One region of the Paenibacillus sp. OK060 genome, then DNA from elsewhere that is predicted to be linked to it. Evidence: predicted binding sites of a transcription regulator. Region 1 holds the regulator's gene; each other region holds the start of a gene.
What was found. The regulator CtsR, encoded in region 1, represses protease genes until heat stress. The targets are predictions, from matches to a motif close to ATGGTCAATAAAGGTCAAACA.
Positions count from the first base shown of each region.

Region 2: a site for CtsR is predicted at 2,809-2,829, ahead of clpP (ATP-dependent Clp endopeptidase proteolytic subunit ClpP). Genes of this name have one in related genera too.
Region 3: a site for CtsR is predicted at 1,758-1,778, ahead of clpP (ATP-dependent Clp endopeptidase proteolytic subunit ClpP). Genes of this name have one in related genera too.

Region 1 covers NZ_FNFR01000016.1:420-5,429, forward strand. The annotation lists gene eis (GNAT family N-acetyltransferase) at 1-1,052, shown strand, start outside; gene BLS14_RS31025 (CtsR family transcriptional regulator) at 1,525-1,986, shown strand; gene BLS14_RS31030 (protein-arginine kinase activator protein McsA) at 2,017-2,541, shown strand; gene BLS14_RS31035 (protein-arginine kinase McsB) at 2,570-3,640, shown strand; gene clpC (ATP-dependent protease ATP-binding subunit ClpC) at 3,828-5,010, shown strand, end outside.
Region 2 covers NZ_FNFR01000008.1:46,562-51,571, reverse strand. The annotation lists gene BLS14_RS25580 (hypothetical protein) at 188-1,165, shown strand; gene tig (trigger factor) at 1,301-2,641, shown strand; gene clpP (ATP-dependent Clp endopeptidase proteolytic subunit ClpP) at 3,019-3,609, shown strand; gene clpX (ATP-dependent protease ATP-binding subunit ClpX) at 3,622-4,875, shown strand; gene ispG (flavodoxin-dependent (E)-4-hydroxy-3-methylbut-2-enyl-diphosphate synthase) at 4,999-5,010, shown strand, end outside.
Region 3 covers NZ_FNFR01000012.1:107,527-112,536, reverse strand. The annotation lists gene BLS14_RS29680 (stalk domain-containing protein) at 1-787, shown strand, start outside; gene clpP (ATP-dependent Clp endopeptidase proteolytic subunit ClpP) at 1,072-1,668, opposite strand; tRNA gene BLS14_RS29670 (tRNA-Arg) at 1,846-1,920, opposite strand; gene BLS14_RS29665 (sugar-binding transcriptional regulator) at 2,404-3,429, shown strand; gene gap (type I glyceraldehyde-3-phosphate dehydrogenase) at 3,538-4,545, shown strand; gene pgk (phosphoglycerate kinase) at 4,695-5,010, shown strand, end outside.

The sequences.
Region 1 (5,010 bases):
ATATATGGGGTGTATTTGAGGAAGGACAATTGGGTGCCAAACTTCATATTATTCCTTTTCAAACCTATATTCATGGGAGATCGTTCGAGATGGGCGGTATTGCGGGAGTAGCGACATGGCCAGAATATAGACGTAAAGGCTGGGTAGCTGGGCTGTTGAAGCATGCGCTGGAGGAAATGAACCGTAACAAACAAAGTATATCGTTTTTGCATCCGTTTTCTTTTGCATTTTATCGGAGATATGGATGGGAGACGTATGTTGAGTTTAAACGATATAAAGTGCCTACAGCTCATCTGCCTGCGAAAAAGGCAACCCCTGGAACAATTCGCCGTGGCGATCCGGGACTCAGTATATTAAAGGAAGTATACAGTGCGTACGCTGAACGCTATAACGGAACCTTGATTCGGGATGATGCGAGATGGGAGAATTCAGTTCTATCTAATGGCGCCAGCCAGAAGGCTGTATATTATGATGAAGCTGGTAAAGCACAAGGCTATGTTTTATATGAGGTTAAGGAAAGAAAGTTTACCATTAAAGAGATCATTTATCTGAATGAAGAGACAAGACAAGGTTTGTGGACCTTTATTGCCAACCATGATTCTATGATTGAGGAAGTCACTTTACAGGCACCAGCCAGTGATATGCTTGCTTTTCAATTAGATAATCCGCGGATTCAGCAGGAAATTGTACCTTTCTTCATGGCACGTATTGTGAGTGTAGAACAATTTATTTCACAGTATCCTTTTGCGAGCCCAGACTCACCAGTACAGATTAATCTCCAGGTAGAGGATGCCCATGCACCATGGAATGAAGGGGTATGGCAGTTGAATGTGGCGATGAATGGTACAGCTTCGATATGGAAAACATCTGAGTCGGCACCTAAGGATCAGACTGTTAAAGTAGACATACAGGCGCTCACCGCAATGCTGATGGGGTATCGTAGGCCCGCAGAGATGGCTCAAATAGGTAGAATTGAAGGACCGAATGGAGCGATTAAGGCTTTGGAGCAAGCGATTCCTGAACGGGAAACGTATTTACTTGATTTTTTCTGATCCTCATAGAGTAACGAGTATTTTAGGATCAATTTCATAGACTTAACTTGTATAGCATTACGATGCTAGTGTGAGACAAATGGACTTCTCCAGCTATTTTGGAGAGGTTTTTTTGTGTCAGCCGAATATTTCGTGTAAAATCGTAAAAAATGAATAGTGCTCCCTCTTGGCAAAACCACAAAATATGCTATAATGTATATAAAGTCAAAGAAAGTCAAAGTCAACTAAAGGTTAAATACTTACGTAACTTTCTTTCTGCAATCCGGTGGTGGGAGCCATATTGAAGGTAGTACACATCAGCGGATAAAAGCAATATTAAAGGACCTTCGAGCGTCCTTCGCTCTCCTGTTAAAGACCGTTGAAGATCAGTTTCGCTGTTTCCTTGATTGGTTAAATGGGTTGAGAAGGTGTACTCTGTAGGGGCGTGTGGGTCCTTATTGACTTAACGTTTCAGACAGTGGAGGATGAGTGGATGCGTAATATCTCTGATATTATCGAACAATATCTGAAGAGTATTTTGCATGAAAGTCCCGAAGGATTGGTCGAAATTCAACGTAATGATCTGGCTGATCAATTTTCATGTGTGCCTTCCCAGATCAATTATGTCATCAGCACCCGATTTACACTCGAAAAAGGTTATCTTGTAGAGAGTAAACGTGGCGGCGGCGGTTATGTTCGCATACAGCGGATTGAATTGCCGGCTCACTCGGCTCTGCATAACCATTTGCACCATAGTATTGGAGATGAGATCGGGCAGACAGCTGCCGAAGGTCTGATCTACCAACTGGAAGAAGCACGTTTCTTGAGCAAAAGGGAAGCCGGGTTGATGCGGGCAGCTGTATCGAGAGAGATTATATTGGTCAAACTTCCTTACCGGGATCAAATTCGTGCCAGAATGTTAAAGGCGATGTTAATATCTTTGCTCGGTAAATGAAAACTATCGGGATCAAGGGGGTACATCATTGTGCTGTGCCAAGAATGCAACAACCGTCCGGCAACACTCCATTTCACGAAGATCGTGAACGGAGAGAAGACGGAATTCCATATTTGTGAGTCATGTGCTCGTGAAAAAGGGGAAATGATTCCCGGAACATCCAACGGATTTTCCATTCATAACTTATTGTCCGGGTTGCTTGATTTTGAACCCTCAGGCAAGAATGGCAGTGCGGGAGCAACACCCGCGCAATCCCTTCGTTGTGAAGAATGCGGCATGACCTATTCACAGTTTAGTAAAATCGGCCGTTTTGGCTGTAGTTCTTGTTATAAATATTTTGACAGTCGTTTGGACCCCCTATTCAAACGGGTTCACGGTAGCACTTCCCACGTGGGTAAAGTGCCTGCACGGGCTGGTGGTCGCATCAAGGTCAAAAGACAGATTGCTGATCTGAAACGGGATCTTCAGGAGAGCATAACGCAAGAGGAGTTTGAAGAAGCCGCTCAAATTCGTGATCAGATCAGGGAACTTGAAAAAGAAATAGCTCAGGAGTAAAGTTTGTGATGAGTAGGAGGGATGCGTAATGCCTAATCTGCGTTTTACAGAGAAGGCGCTCAGCGACTGGATGCGTAGTGATGCGGCTGATTCCGAAATCGTCATTAGCAGCCGAGTCCGGATCGCACGCAACCTGCAGCATTATCCGTTTCCGATGCTGGCTTCCAATGAGCAATCGGAAGAAGTGCTGAATAAGCTGAGCGAAGTACTTCAATATGATGACGTTCATGCCTTTGGAGATTTTCATACCCTAGATCTGATTGATATTGATGACCTTGACAAACGGGTGCTGGTGGAGAAGCATTTAATCAGTCCCAGTCTTGCGAACGAATCCAGAAATGGTGCTGTTATTCTCAGTGAGGATGAATCTGTCAGTATTATGATTAATGAAGAGGATCATCTTCGTATCCAGTGCCTCTATCCGGGGTTCCAGGTGAAAGAAGCCTGGGAGAAAGCTTCCGCCATAGATGATGCTTTTGAAGCGCATGTGGATTACGCTTTTGATGACCGCAGAGGATATTTAACCAGCTGTCCTACGAATGTAGGTACAGGTGTAAGAGCATCTGTCATGATGCATCTACCCGCTCTGGTGATGACACAGCAGATTGGCCGCATTCTAAGTGCAGTCTCCCAAGTCGGACTGACTGTACGGGGAATTTACGGTGAAGGCAGTGAGGCGATGGGTAACCTGTTCCAGATCTCGAACCAGATCACACTGGGGCAGACGGAACAAGAAGTCATCGATAACCTGCATAGTGTTGTGTTACAGATGATTGGGCATGAGCGTACCGCCAGAGAACGGTTAATTACGGACTCCAGATTGCGGATTACCGACAGGGTTATGCGTTCTTACGGCATTTTGTCCCATGCAGCCATCGTCGATTCGAAGGAAGCTGCACAGCGTCTGTCTGATGTTCGACTTGGTGTTGATCTCGGATTGTTGGACGGCTTGTCCATTACCGTGATGAACGAGTTGAATGTGATGACGCAGCCGGGCTTTTTGCAGAAAACATTTGGGGAAGACATGCGGACAGATGAGCGTGACATATATCGGGCTCAGTTGATCCGTGATACGATCAGTGCAGCCAATCAATCCTAGGTTGTTCAAGAGTTGTTTATAAAGGTTTCACGCCGCAGATGCGGCTTTTATATAATAGAGCATTTCTATAAATGAATGCTGAATGATTTTATTCGCAGCACGGCTGCAAACAAAAATGATATGAAGAATACGGTGGGATCCTTTCAACAGCCCCCGTTTTATCCAAAACCATGGAGGTGCAGGAGATATGATGTTTGGAAGATTTACGGAACGGGCCCAAAAGGTGCTCGCATTGGCGCAGGAAGAAGCTGTCCGTCTTGGTCATAATAACATCGGTACAGAGCACATTTTGCTCGGCCTCATTCGTGAAGGCGAAGGCATCGCAGCCAAAGCGCTGATCGGCCTGGGACTCGGATTGGAAAAAATTCAAGATGAAGTAGAGACGCTAATTGGCCGTGGCCAAGAGCAACCTACGAACATTGCATATACGCCTCGTGCGAAAAAAGTGATTGAATTGTCTATGGATGAAGCTCGCAAATTGGGCCATACCTATGTAGGCACAGAGCATATCCTGCTTGGATTGATTCGTGAAGGCGAAGGGGTTGCAGCACGTGTGCTGAACAACCTGGGTATTAGTTTGAACAAGGCACGTCAACAAGTGCTGCAACTGCTTGGCAGCAGTGAAGCTGTATCCAGTCATAATGGTACGCCTTCCAATGTCAGCACACCAACACTGGACAGTCTGGCACGTGATCTTACGGCGTATGCCAAGGAGAACAACCTGGACCCAGTGATTGGACGTAGTAAAGAAATCGAACGTGTTATCCAGGTGCTGAGCCGTCGTACCAAGAACAACCCAGTACTGATCGGTGAGCCAGGTGTAGGTAAAACAGCTATCGCTGAAGGACTTGCACAAAAAATCATCGCCAACGAAATTCCAGAGACTTTGCGTGACAAACGTGTCATGACATTGGATATGGGTTCAGTTGTTGCAGGTACAAAATATCGCGGTGAATTCGAAGATCGTCTGAAAAAAATTATGGATGAAATTCGTCAAGCGGGTAACATTGTCTTGTTCATCGACGAATTGCATACCCTGATTGGTGCAGGCGGAGCGGAAGGTGCAATTGATGCTTCGAACATTTTGAAACCGGCTTTGGCCCGTGGAGAATTGCAGTGCATCGGTGCTACAACGTTGGATGAATATCGCAAATATATCGAGAAGGATGCTGCGCTAGAGCGTCGTTTCCAACCGATTACGGTCGATCAGCCTTCTCCAGAAGAAGCGGTTCAAATTTTGCATGGTTTACGTGATCGTTACGAAGCGCATCACCGGGTAAAAATTACGGATGAAGCGATTGTGCAGGCGGTTAAACTGTCTGATCGGTACATTACAGACCGTTTCCTGCCGGACAAAGCGATTGACCTGA
Region 2 (5,010 bases), on a different contig from region 1:
AATTTTTCAAGCAAAATTGATTTTATCATAAATAATGATGAATATCAAACATTTTATTATAATACATTTTTCGTATATGATATTTGGCGGCAGTAACGTTTTTTTCATTATAATTAAGGTTATGTTAGAATATCAGAAGAACTCAAAAAAATAGATCGACTTTCGTTTAATATACATCTATTTATGGTTGATTGCGACTGGAGATTCAGGATACAGAGGAGGTGCTCCTATTAAGGAATCCACGACCCCGGAAACCGAGCACAGTAACAATATTGTGCTGTTTCCTAAGACGCTGGACTATTACCAGATTCAATTGACGGTTATGCTAGAAAATGAACGATATGGTGAAGCGATGGACCTGCTTCGCTTTTTGCTGCAATGCCAAGGGCAGGAAGAACGGCATTACGACGAATGGCGAGCCTTGCTCGAATGGCTTGAAGCTGCGTTTCCTCATTACGGGGAAGATTTACCCGAGGTTCGTGAAGAGCGTGAGGAAGAGGAAATTAGTGAAGAGGACATGGCACGTCAACATGCCCGATCCAAGCTTGAGCAGGATGATGGCTATGCGGATAAACTTCTTCGTACCGTAATGGAGGAGCCTTTATCTGAACAAACAATGCTGGCGCTGGAGCAGCTTGCTTATCTCGATCGGCCAGAAATTGATGATTCGCTTATCGGTTGGCTCAAAGACAAGACGCTGCATCCTTTACTTCAGTTCCGCGTGCTTCAGACATTACGTCGCCGAGGTGTTCAAGGCATTATTGCGTTTACTCGTGGGGAAGAACCAGTTGAAGTGGAGATTGATACCGTTCCGCTTAGACCTGAGGATTTCCCGATTCAGATCGTTCAGATTCTTGAAAGAGTGGCAGATCAGACGGAGGTTCATGAACCTACGCTCTTTTATTTTGCACAAGAACTGTGGATTCAATATGTCATGGCTGTGTACGGAACCCGTGATTACATGTCCATGCTGGAAGAAAATGATTCCATGACAGATATATGGGGAGCTGCTCTACATATGACCGTTGCAGACAGTCTGGGCGGTTCGCATGACGAGGAAGATACTCGCTCAATGTATGCTGTGACAGGGGCGATGCGCTTTCGTCTGGAGCAAGCATATCGATCAATGAAGCAGTTTGTTTCTGCCGGTTTGGATGGTCAATAGGACCCGGAAACGTTTTCCTCAAACCGTATCAAGGGATTCCCCTTGAAAAAGAATCTAATCTTGTTTATACTAAAATGGTTATTTTGTACGTGATTGCCTACGTGAACATGCGAATTTTGGAGGGGAAAGTATACAATGAAAGCAACTTGGGAAAAGATAGAGAAGAACCTTGGGGTTCTTGAGGTTGAAGTGGGTGCAGATCGTGTAACTGCAGCACTCGACAAAGCTTTTAATAAAGTAGTTAAACAAGCAAATGTACCTGGATTCCGTAAAGGTAAAGTTCCACGTTCCATCTTTGAAGCTCGTTTCGGTGTAGAAAGCCTGTATCAAGAAGCAATTGACATTTTGCTTCCTGAAGCTTACACAGAAGCAATCGACCAAACGGATATCTTCCCGGTTGATCGTCCTGACGTAGATGTCGAGCAATTCGCTAAAGGACAAGTATTCAAGTTCAAAGCGAAAGTAACAGTTAAACCTGAAGTTACACTGGGTGACTACAAAGGCGTTGAAGTTGCTGTAGCCAAACATGAAGTAACGGATGTAGAAGTGACTGAAGAGCTCGAGCGTCTTCAACAACGTCACGCAGAACTCGTTGTTATCGACGAAGGTTCCGCACAAAACGGCGACGTTGCTGTAATCGACTTTGACGGTTCCGTTGATGGTGTACCTTTCGAAGGTGGACAAGCTGAGGGTTATTCCCTGGAACTTGGTTCCAACACATTCATCCCAGGATTTGAAGAGCAGGTTGTGGGTCTGTCCACAGGCGACTTCAAAGACGTTGAAGTAACTTTCCCTGAGAGCTACCATGCAGCTGAACTGGCTGGCAAAAAAGCGGTATTTAAAGTGAAAGTACATGAAATCAAACGTAAACAACTTCCTGAACTGGATGACGAGTTTGCAAAAGATGTTAGCGAATTTGATACGCTTGAAGAGTACAAAGCTGATCTGAAAACGCAATTGGAATCCCGCAAAGCAGATGAAGCCAAAGCAGCTCAAGAAAATGCTGTTGTAGAAAAAGTGGCTGAAAATGCTGAAGTGGATATTCCTTCTGCAATGGTTGAGAGCGAAGTACAAAACATGATGCGTGATTTCGACAACCGTCTGCGCAACCAAGGTATGAACCTGGAAATGTTCCTGAGCTTCTCTGGTCAAACACAAGCTGACCTGAGAGGACAAATGCAGGAAGATGCTTCCAAACGTGTTCGCAACAACTTGGTTCTTGAAGCCGTTGGCAAAGCGGAAAACATCGAAGTGTCTGACGAAGAAGTTAACCAAGAACTCGAAAAAATGGCTGAGTCTTACAAGCGTCCTGCTGAAGAGATTCGTGGCATTCTCGAGGGTAATGGTTCCCTGGACAGCCTTCGTGATGAAGTGAAACTGCGTAAAACGATCGATGTTCTCGTTGAGAACAGCAAAGTCGTTGAAGCTGTTGAAGCTCCAACTGAAGAAGTTGCTGCAGAAGCTGACGAAAAATAAGACAAGCTGTTACGTAATGAACAGCTGAATAAACGATAAGGCACGTGAATCATTGCGTGCCTTATTTTTAAATTATGGCATCCATTTTATAGAGGATTCAGTAATAATATGGATGGATTTCGTTGTGGCATTGGTTATGCATATTTAAGGTCCTATGGTTCTCCTGCAAATAAAAAAAAGGTGAAACGGCATAGGATTGCTCCGATTTGCACATACATAGAAAACATGGTTAAATATGATCAGGCAAAAAAGTAAACTTACTCCGTCTTTACACCACTTGTGAAAAATGACATTGTCACAGGAACGTGTTAGAATGAATTTGGGTTTGCTTTACAGGTAGCCTATGTCTAATTACATGTAGAAAAGAGGTTGGTCTCATGAGTCTGGTGCCAATGGTTGTTGAACAAACCAATCGAGGCGAGCGGTCTTACGATATATATTCGCGTTTGCTGAAGGATCGCATTATCTTTTTAACCAGTGCGATTGATGACGATGTAGCCAATCTTGTCATAGCGCAGCTTTTGTTTTTGGCAGCCGACGATCCTGAGAAGGATATAAGTTTGTACATTAATTCACCTGGTGGTTCTGTCACCGCAGGGATGGGTATATACGATACGATGCAATATATCAAGCCGGATGTATCGACCATTTGCGTAGGTATGGCAGCAAGCATGGGCTCGTTATTGCTGACAGCCGGAGCTCCTGGCAAACGATATGCGCTGACTAACAGCGAAGTGATGATTCATCAGCCGCTTGGCGGCGTTCAAGGACAGGCTGCGGATATCAAAATTCACGCAGAATGGATTATTAAAACACGTCAGAAACTGAATCAAATATACGTCGATCGTACAGGTCAACCCCTTGAGAAAATCGAGCGGGACACAGACCGTGACTTTTTCATGAGTGCTGAAGAAGCCAAAACGTACGGCATTATTGACCAGGTGCTCAGCAGACCGATCAATTCCTAAAGGGGTGGTTTCATGTTTAAATTTAACGATGAGAAAGGGCAGTTGAAATGCTCTTTTTGCGGTAAATCTCAGGAACAGGTGCGCAAGCTGGTCGCTGGACCGGGCGTTTACATTTGTGATGAATGTATCGAACTGTGCACTGAAATCGTAGAGGAAGAGCTCGGTCATGACGAAGAACTGGACCTCAAAGATATTCCAAAACCGAAAGAAATCCGCGACATTCTTGACCAATACGTCATTGGACAGGATCAGGCGAAGAAATCTTTGTCTGTAGCGGTTTACAATCACTATAAACGGATCAACACACAAAGTAAGATTGAAGATGTTGAATTGCAAAAAAGTAATATTTTGCTGTTAGGACCTACGGGTTCTGGTAAAACGTTGCTTGCGCAAACGATGGCCAAAATCCTTAATGTTCCTTTTGCTATTGCTGATGCAACTTCATTGACGGAAGCAGGTTATGTCGGCGAAGATGTAGAGAACATTCTGCTCAAGCTGATTCAAGCTGCTGATTATGATGTGGAAAAAGCAGAGCGCGGCATTATTTATATCGATGAAATTGATAAAGTAGCGCGTAAATCCGAGAACCCATCCATTACACGTGATGTATCGGGTGAAGGTGTTCAACAAGCGCTCTTGAAAATCCTGGAAGGGACTGTAGCTTCTGTACCTCCACAAGGTGGTCGTAAGCATCCACATCAGGAATTCATCCAGATTGATACCACCAACATCTTGTTCATTTGTGGCGGTGCCTTTGATGGTCTCGAGCAAATGATTAAACGCCGGATCGGTAAAAAAGTCATCGGCTTTAATACCGTTGCGGAACAAAAAGATCTTAAACCAGGTGAATATCTGGGTATGGTATTGCCGGAAGACTTGTTGAAATTCGGTCTGATTCCGGAGTTTGTAGGCCGTTTGCCAGTTATCTCCACTTTAGAGCCGCTGGACGAAGACACATTGGTACGGATTCTTTCCGAGCCAAAAAATGCGCTTACGAAACAGTACCAAAAACTGCTTGAGCTGGATAATGTGAATCTGGTGTTCGAACCAGGAGCATTGCTGGCGATTGCGAAGGAAGCCATTAAACGTAACACGGGTGCACGTGGACTACGTGCAATCATCGAGGGCATTATGCTTGAGATTATGTACGAAGTGCCTTCCCGTGATGATGTTACGAACTGTGTCATTACCGAAGAGGTCGTTGAGAAGAGAGTCGTGCCTGAACTGAGCCAATCCAAGGACGACAAGCAGGAAGAAAGTGCCTAACTAAAGGCGAATATTCCGTTTCAACACTGAAATATAGACTTGTCAGTTCTCCACTCCTGGCAGAAGGCGAATTCATGTCTCTGTCAGGGTGGAGCTTTGACGTTGTGGGGAGAGAAATCACTCATGTTTTTAAGA
Region 3 (5,010 bases), on a different contig from region 1:
GGCACCGAGTGTTAGAATTAATAACTACTATCCACAAGTGGAAGCGAAGCTGATCAATGGCCGATTGTATATTCCGTTTTCTGCAATGAGAGATTATTTGGGTGTTCAGGGCAACTGGGATGGCAAAGCCAAGACACTGACGCTGAGCAAAGTGAAGCAAAATAGCGTGACAGTCAAAGCGGCAACAGTGAAAGTCAGCATCAAGAACGCTGAAGTCGATATTCAATATCCTCAGGTTAGCGGACTGGCTAACGATAAAGCAGAAGCAGCTATCAACAAGGTGCTGAAAGATGAAGTCGATGCTTTTGTAGCAGATTTCAAAAAACAAACTAAGGAATTTGGTGACGCAGCAGCGAACCGTCCATATGCATTTGAGAGTTCTTATGTCGTGACATACAACGAAAATGGTGTGCTTGGACTCATTACGCAAAGTTATCAGGACTATGCAGGTGCACATGGCATGACGTTCCGTTCAGGTCACACCTTTGCTCTGGATTCCGGCAAGGAATTGAGTCTGGATGATGTAATTCAAAATAACAAAACTGTGCGTCAGACAGTAAGCAAAAAAGTTGGAGATCAGCTTAAAGCTAGCGGTGGTTACCTTGAAGGCTATAAAGGTCTGAATAAAGATCAGGATTTCTATGTAACACCAACAGGTGTAGTTGTATTCTTCCAGTTGTATGAGTATACAGCTTATGCGGAAGGCTTCCCAGAATTCCCGTTCACATACAAAGAGTTGCTTCCTAAAGGCACAGAGCCGTTCAGTGGCTTAACAGCAGACAAGTAAAGTATTAGAATTTCATTTCGTTGAAATGATGGCTAATAGCGTATGCGTAGCTCGGTTCGTAAATGTAACTTTAGTATTAGTCTTGGGCTTATTGCAAACGTAACGCTAAGAGAGTTAAAGTGAATCAATTAAATATGTATCATGCACTTTTAAATTATCTTCAAAAAAAGGACGCCCTCGTCATATTGACGAGAGCGTCCTTTTTTCATATAGCCCACTCAACTGGGCGTTGCCGTTTGAGTGGGCTATATGGTATATCCGTTTAATTGGCGATTCGCCTCGGCTTAGATGCCTTGGGAACCTACGTTTTCAATAACTTTATCGATGATACCGTAATCGGCAGCTTCAGCAGCGCTCATAAAGTAGTCACGATCTGTATCTTTCTCAATACGCTCCAGCGGTTGGCCTGAGCGCTCAGCGATGATGCGGTTCAACGTATCACGCATTTTCAGGATGCGGCGGGCACGAATTTCGATGTCCGAAGCTTGACCTTGCGCACCACCAAGTGGTTGGTGAATCATGATTTCGCTGTTAGGCAATGCAAAACGTTTACCTTTGGCACCTGCATTCAACAGGAATGCACCCATCGAAGCCGCCATACCTACACAGATGGTAGATACATCCGGTTTGATGAATTGCATAGTATCGTAAATCGCCATACCGGCTGTAATGGAGCCGCCGGGGCTATTGATGTATAAGTGAATGTCTTTCTCCGGATCTTCCGCAGTAAGGAACAACATCTGTGCCATGATGGAATTCGCCACAACGTCATTTACATCACTGCCAAGGAAGATGATACGATCCTTCAGCAATCTGGAATAGATGTCATAGGCGCGCTCACCGCGGTTGCTCTGTTCAACGACCATTGGAATATAACTCACGTGAAAAACCTCCTCAGAAATGTAAATGTTAATTGGTGTTATATATAAACTGTTACCGTATTACCCACATCATAAACAATTCCAAACAAAAAGTCAAAGAAAGTCAAACTAAGTTTGAAAAAAAAGAAACCTATTCGGTTTCATTGGTTAAGAGTGTTATGAGCTAATAATTAAGAATGGCGCGCCCGCCAAGAATCGAACTTGGATCTCAGGCTTCGGAGGCCTACGTCATATCCATTGGACCACGGGCGCACATTGATTATTGCTGCAAACATAGTTGCATAAAAGCAGTTTTGTAATAGAAGCTTCAAATATGTGACAGCAATAATGATTATAGCTCATGAGTAATTTAATTGCAAGCTGATGTTCGCTGTTTTGGTTTGGAATACCCTGAAATTGATCATGATGAAAATAAGTGGATAAAGAGCGCAAATAGGTAAATGCTAAAAGAGGTTTTGGACATGCCATATGAAAAACCATAGCAAGCAATATGTAGATGAGAATTTTACTTTGCTTCTATATATGGTGTCGAACAGGTTGTTCTCGATCATAGTAGATTGACATTGTGAAAATAGGCGCGTACAAACGCCTGAAACGTGTCGATTTAACGCTTCGAAACACTTGCATGTCACGTCAGTTTTAGGTAGAATAGACGTGGGACTTAAAAAGTTAACCCGGGACGTTTTGGGGCCATGAAAGAAAGCTTGGAACGAGAAGCTTGCGGGAGTGGAAAGCATGCGAACGATTTTAGAAGTGCAAAAGCAGCTTCTGCCTGATCTCATGGATGTCTTGAAGAAGAGGTATACGATTCTGCACCAGATCATGTTATCGGATGTGATCGGACGAAGAACGTTAGCTAATTCCATGCAGATGACCGAGCGGGTTCTGAGGGCTGAGACCGATTTGTTAAAGGCTCAGGGACTTATTGAAATTGACAGTGCAGGCATGAAGATCAGTGAGGCAGGGCATGAATTGCTGCAGCAGTTGGAACCCGTCGCCAAAGAGCTGTTCGGATTATCCGAACTGGAAGAGCGCATCAAGCAAGCCTACGGTCTGCAAAAGGTAGTTGTGGTTCCTGGTGATTCGGACATTTCTCCATTTGCCAAACGGGAACTGGGTAGAGCCGGAGCGAAGGCTCTGGGTAATATTATGACTGATAACGATGTTGTCGCCGTAACTGGCGGTTCAACAACGGCTGGAGTCGCAGAGCAACTGACTCCGCCAACATCGCTGAAAGGTGTCTGGTTTGTACCGGCACGCGGTGGGCTGGGAGAAAGCCTTGAAATTCAGGCCAATACGATTGCATCCACGATGGCAAAACGGGTAGGGGCCCAATACAAACTCCTGCATGTACCGGATTTGCTTAGTGATCATGCTTACGAATCACTAATCCAGGACCCAAGTGTTCAGGAGATTCTGCAGCTGATTCGAAAATCGCGGATCGTCATTCATGGAATCGGTGATGCCGTAGAGATGGCACGGCGCCGTAAACTTGCGACAGAGATCATAGATGAACTTCAGGCGCAAGGGGCCGTATCTGAATCCTTCGGTTATTACTTTAATGATCAGGGTGAGGTGGTACACACCATGCTTACGCTGGGCATGCGACTCCAGGATATTGAACGAACCGATGTCGTGATCGGAATTGCAGGTGGCAAAAGCAAAGCTGCTGCTATTCACTCCGTGCTGCGATTTGGCCAGGAAGATATTCTGATTATTGACGAGGCTGCTGCCGAAGTCATCGTTGCCGAAATGGAATAAGAGTTTACTTTTCACCACAACCATTGTTGTCTTGACGGACTTCACGGTCTGTCTTGAATATATAAGTTTCATAAAAAAAATTAATCAAAACTTGGGAGGAACTTACTCATGATTAAAGTAGGTATTAACGGTTTTGGACGTATTGGACGCTTGGCATTCCGCCGTATTCAAAATGTAGAGGGCATTGAAGTAGTAGCAATCAACGACTTGACTGATGCTAAAATGCTGGCTCATTTGCTCAAATATGATACAACTCAAGGTCGCTTCGATGGCGATGTTGAAGTACACGATGGCTTCTTCAAAGTGAACGGTAAAGAAGTTAAAGTATTGGCTAACCGTAACCCAGAAGAACTTCCTTGGGGCGACCTGGGCGTAGATATCGTTCTGGAATGTACTGGTTTCTTCACAACTAAAGAAGCAGCTGAGAAACACCTGAAAGGTGGAGCTAAGAAAGTTGTTATCTCCGCACCAGCTACTGGCGACATGAAAACCATCGTTTACAACGTAAACCATGAAATCCTCGACGGTACTGAAACTGTAATCTCCGGCGCATCTTGCACAACAAACTGCCTGGCACCTATGGCAAAAACACTGCAAGACAAATTCGGAATCGTTCAAGGTTTGATGACTACAATTCACGCTTACACTGGCGACCAAAACACTTTGGATGCTCCACACCCTAAAGGTGACTTCCGTCGTGCTCGCGCAGCAGCTGAAAACATCATCCCTAACACAACTGGTGCTGCTAAAGCAATCGGTCTGGTTATTCCAGAACTGCAAGGTATCCTCGACGGTGCAGCTCAACGTGTGCCAGTAGCTACTGGTTCCCTGACTGAGCTCGTAACTGTTTTGAACAAAAAAGTAACTGCTGAAGAAGTTAACGCAGCTATGAAAGAAGCTTCCGATCCACAAACTTTCGGATACACTGAAGACGAAATCGTATCTTCCGATATCCAAGGTATCACTTTCGGTTCCCTGTTTGATGCAACTCAAACTAAAGTTCTGACTGTTGGCGACCAACAATTGGTTAAAACTGTAGCTTGGTATGACAATGAAATGTCCTACACTGCTCAACTGGTTCGCACTTTGGAGCACTTTGCAAAAATGATTAAGTAATATCTGCAATAACATAGAGCGGAAACAGATGCTATTGTTTCCGCTCTTTATATATCAACATTTTGCAAATTTCTCAAAAACACCAGGATTGACAAGGGATTTCAGCTCTTGATTGGTCCACCAAATACATGGGTGCGGAGGAAATACAGATGAACAAAAAAAGTGTACGCGATATCGAATTGACAGGAAAACGGGCTTTTGTCCGTGTAGATTTTAATGTGCCGCTCGAAGATGGTAAAATTACAGATGACAAACGTATTCGTGCCACGCTTCCTACGATCAACTACTTGATCGAAAAAGGCGCTAAAGTTATTTTGGCAAGCCACATGGGCCGTCCAAAAGGCGAAGTGGTTGAATCCATGCGTTTGACTCCAGCTGCTGAGCGTTTGTCCGAATTGCTCGGTAAAAAAGTCGTTAAAGCGGATGATTCCGTTGGCGAAACAGTAAAAGCTCAAATCGCTGAAC